DNA from 2 places in the Dorea chungnamensis genome. Region 2 is predicted to be linked to the other one. Evidence: predicted binding sites of a transcription regulator. Region 2 holds the regulator's gene; the other holds the start of a gene.
The links. The regulator NrdR, encoded in region 2, represses ribonucleotide reductase genes. The targets are predictions, from matches to a motif close to CACAANATNTTGTG.

Region 1 (2,472 bases), on a different contig from region 2:
ATAATTCTTCCTATATTAGATACGTTGCAGAAGAGATCGCAAGATTGAAGGGGATGACCGGTGAGGAGGTCATAAAACAGACTGAAATAAATGCAAAAAAAGTGTATGGACTGGATGACTAGTCCATACACTTTTTTACTCTTATAGAAATTGATATGCCAAAGGATGATTCATCGGTAAGACTGCGACCAGTTCATCTTCCGCCAGAAGATATGCTTTATATTTCTGTACCCACCAGAACCAGCAGGTCCACCAGAGTCGGCAAATATAAAGACCCGGGATGCCGCACTTTGCAATGATGAAGAATGTAATTTCTTCAGAGAATTTTGTTAATGATAATGAAGAAGATGAGCACTAAAAATCAATCTCGGTAACGATCTGACCCGAACCATTGCAGAGAACGGTGTCGTAAGGAACCCCGAGATAATAGTGCAGACTGGTGCGGTACAGCTCCAGTTCATAATATGAATTCAGATATTTTCCATTTCGCATCTGGCAGTCATCCACAATTTCTCTGGCCAATACCTCCTCTTTGATTGGAAAAAGACGGTTGATGACAATTGTCAGATGCGTTTCCGTAAGATTGGAAGAAGTAAAAATGGTAGAATGCATGACTTTGTAAGGCTGGTTTTCAAACCAGACGAAAAACAGCAGAATAAGCATAAATACAATGGCCGTAAGCCGCCTCTTTTGCTTCAATATCTTCACTCCCTTCACGGATAAGAACAGACACTGTATCTTATTACAGTGTAAATTAATATATCTATTTTTTCAATGGAAATATGGGTATACTTAACACAAAGAAATGGCATGGTGTTGAGTATGAGTAAGATAGTGATTGATTTGGAAAGAGTTCTGGCAGAAAAAGGTGTCAGCAAAACACAACTTTGTTATATCTGCAGGCTGCAGCGGACACAGTTGAACAACTACTGTAAGAACAAGGTTGTCCGTGTCGATTTGAACACAATTGCAAAAATCTGCGATTGCCTCGAATGCGATGTAAATGACATTTTAAAATTGGAAAAAGAAGAAGTATAGCGGCCGCTGCCTTTTACAGGCAGCGGTTGTTTTATACTGTCTTTCATAGAAAAATAAAATATTTTGTAATTTCTTCTTCCCTTTATAGTAATTTTAGTGTATGATAGTAAATGCACTAGATATAGTGCGCAGGTAAATAATTAAAACAATATTTAGTACAAAAGTGAGGACGAGTATGAGAATAGACGTAAAAACGAATGTAATTAAGCGAAATGGGGAAGAGGTATATTTTGACCTGACAAAGATTATCAATGCGATCAAAGCAGCGAACAATGAGGTGGACAGGATCCATCAGATGAATGAATATCAGATTATGGCCATTGCGGACAATGTTGCGGATCAGGTACAGGAGTCTACACATGCGGTTCATGTAGAAGATATTCAGGATATGGTAGAGCGCGGCATTATGGAGATGCGTGGCTACGAGGTGGCACAGAAGTATGTCCGCTATCGTTTTAAGCGAGAGTTGACTCGTAAGTCTAACACGACAGATAATGGAATTCTGTCTTTGATCGAGAATATTAATGAGGAAGTGAATCAGGAGAATTCCAATAAGAATCCGGTGATTAATTCTACACAGCGTGATTACATGGCCGGAGAAGTCAGCAAGGATTTGTCAAAGCGTATACTTTTGCCGGAAGAGATTGTAAATGCCCACGAAGCTGGAATCATTCATTTCCATGATTCTGATTATTTTGCGCAGAAGGAACACAACTGTGATCTGATCAATCTGGAGGATATGCTGCAGAATGGTACAGTCATCAGTGAGACGATGATCGAGAAGCCGCACAGCTTCTTTACGGCTTGTAATGTAACGACGCAGATCGTGGCACAGGTCGCAAGTAATCAGTACGGCGGACAGTCATTTTCACTGGCACATCTGGCACCGTTCGTAGATGTCAGCAGAAAGAAGATCCGTAAGAACGTCATTGCAGAGCGGGAAGAATGCGGCGAGAGTATGGATGAACAGATCATCGATAAAGTAACTGAGCGCAGATTAAGAGACGAGGTAAAGAGTGGAATCCAGACGATTCAGTATCAGTTGATCACGTTGATGACCTGTAATGGTCAGGCGCCATTTGTTACGATGTTCATGTATCTGGATGAGGTGGAAGAAGGACAGACCAGAGACGACCTGGCAATGATCATTGAAGAAGTGCTGAAGCAGAGAATGCAGGGCGTGAAGAATGAAAAAGGCGTATGGATCACACCGGCATTTCCAAAGCTGATCTACGTGCTGGATGAGGATAATATTACGGAAGATTCCAAATACTGGTATCTGACAGAGTTATCTGCACAGTGTACGGCAAAGCGTATGGTGCCGGATTATATTTCCGCTAAGATTATGAAGCAGTTGAAAAAGGGAAATGTATACACATGTATGGGCTGCCGTTCTTTCCTGACGGTCGAAGAGAGTCAGAAGAATCCGGACGG
Region 2 (2,472 bases):
AATAATCCGAATTTTAATCTGGAGAAGATTGACAGTATGAGTGTGATCGGTGCAACTGGAGACCCTCAGAATGCCTATAATGTAGGAGCAAAGATTGGAAGCTTCCTTTATGATCTGGGATTTAATATGGATAATGCACCGGATGCAGATGTGCTGACGAATCCGTCGAATACTGTGATTGGTTCCAGATCATTTGGAACAGACTGTAATCTGGTTTCTGAGATGATGCTGGCAGAGATGAAGGGACTACAGGATCAGAATATTATCCCAGTCATAAAGCACTATCCCGGACATGGAGCGACAGAGGCTGATACGCATGCCGGATATGCATATACGAATAAAACCTTGAATGAGATGATGGCAAATGAGCTGGTTCCGTTTATCAATGGTATCAATGCCGGAGTGAAAGTTATAATGGCTGCGCATATTTCCTGCCCGAATATTGTCGGAGATAATACGCCGTCTTCTTTGTCTGGAGTTATGATCAACGATATCTTGCGTGGTCAGTTAGGTTATCAGGGAGTTGTAACGACAGATGCATTGAATATGGGTGCAATTGCTGAAGAATATTCATCAGGACAGGCAGCTGTACAGGCATTGCAGGCTGGAGTAGATATCCTGTTAATGCCGGAGAATTTTCAGGAAGCATATCAGGGGGTGTTATCTGCGGTAGGAGATGGCAGGCTGACAGAAGAACGAATCAATGAATCTGTAAGGCGGATTGTGAATTTAAAACTGGATATCAGCCAAAAGTAATTTGACTTCTGTTCATTTAACCGATATACTGTATACAAGTACGATGAGAAAGGAATAACGCAAGATGAAGTGTCCATATTGTAATCATCCAGATACCAGAGTTATTGATTCCAGACCTGCCGAGGATGGCAATTCAATTCGCCGGCGCCGTTCCTGTGATGTGTGTGGAAAGCGGTTTACGACATATGAAAAGGTAGAGACGATTCCATTGATCATTATCAAGAAGGATAATAACCGTGAGCAGTATAACCGCGGTAAGATTGAGAATGGAATTTTAAGGGCCTGTTACAAAAGACCGGTATCTGCTGAAGCTATACAGCATGCAATCGACAGGATCGAGACGAAGATATTTAACCAGGAGGCGAAGGAGATTCCAAGCAGCATGATTGGAGAACTTGTAATGGAAGAATTAAAAGAACTCGATGAAGTTGCATATGTGCGTTTTGCGTCTGTATACAGAGAATTCAAAGATGTGAACACCTTTATGGATGAACTGAAAAAAATATTAAAATAAGAAGATATTTGCTTAGATAGTAATAAAGTGATAGAATAAGGGAAGAAGCAAGAAAAAGGGATTGCTTCTTCCTTTTTTATATTATATATTTTTAACAGAAACAGATGGTGCTATAGAGATACGATTATAGATTGGGTGAGATATATGAGAACATACAAGTTAACCATTTCTTATGATGGCAGCAGATACCAGGGATGGCAGCGTCAGGCTACCACTGACAACACCATTCAGTTTATTCTGGAATGGAGCATTGGGAAGCTGGTCGGATATCGGGTACATGTTGATGGGTCTGGCAGAACGGATGCCGGAGTGCATGCCCGAGGCCAGGTGGCGAGCGTAAAATTAACAAAGTTATATGATACCAAAGAGTTAAAAGATTCATTGAACCGGTATCTTCCTGAAGATATTCGTATTGTGAAGGTGGAACTTGTAAAGAATGGTTTCCATGCCCGCAAGAGTGCAAAAGGGAAAAAATATGAATATTATATTGACTGTAGAGAGAAGCCGGATGTATTTTCACGCAGATACTGCTATCATTATCCTGAGAAACTGGATATTGAAGCGATGCGTGATGCGACCAAGTATTTGATCGGGCCGAAGAATTTTACCAGTTTTACCGACGATAAGGAATGCAAAGATCCTATCCGTCGGATTACCAATATTAAGATCGTAAGTAATGGTGAGAAAGTCAGGATCACCTACTATGGTACCGGATTTTTATATCATATGGTAAGAATATTGACTGGAACATTGTTAGAGATCGGTACTGGCAAGAGGGATGCGTCTAAGCTTCCAGTCGTCATTGCTGCGGAGGACAGGAGTCTGGCTGGTTTTCTGGCACCGGCGAGAGGTTTGTTCCTGCGTAAGGTATATTATTAAAAAAATCTCGGAAGAGTGGGAGGATAATCAATGAAGTTTATTTCATGGAATGTTAATGGAATCCGTGCCTGTGTGCAGAAGGGATTTGAGGAATTCTTTCAGCAGGCGGATGCAGATATATTCTGTATACAGGAATCTAAGATGCAGGAGGGGCAGCTGGAGTTGAATACTCCTGGATATTACCAGTATTGGAACTATGCGAAAAGAAAAGGATATTCAGGGACAGCAATATTTACAAAAAAAGAGCCGATTTCTGTGTCCTATGGAATCGGCATAGAAGAGCATGACCAGGAAGGTCGTGTGATTACACTGGAATTTGAGGA

Region 1: the regulator NrdR is predicted to act here: its motif matches at 1,152-1,165, upstream of nrdD (anaerobic ribonucleoside-triphosphate reductase).

The regions. Positions count from the first base shown of each region.
Region 1 is NZ_JBDOHT010000002.1:208,568-211,039, forward strand. Features, by position in the region: gene ABE613_RS02880 (TatD family hydrolase) at 1-122, shown strand, start outside; gene ABE613_RS02885 (hypothetical protein) at 355-699, opposite strand; gene ABE613_RS02890 (helix-turn-helix domain-containing protein) at 823-1,038, shown strand; gene nrdD (anaerobic ribonucleoside-triphosphate reductase) at 1,214-2,472, shown strand, end outside.
Region 2 is NZ_JBDOHT010000005.1:100,263-102,734, forward strand. Features, by position in the region: gene ABE613_RS06075 (glycoside hydrolase family 3 protein) at 1-756, shown strand, start outside; gene nrdR (transcriptional regulator NrdR) at 821-1,270, shown strand; gene truA (tRNA pseudouridine(38-40) synthase TruA) at 1,415-2,149, shown strand; gene ABE613_RS06090 (exodeoxyribonuclease III) at 2,180-2,472, shown strand, end outside.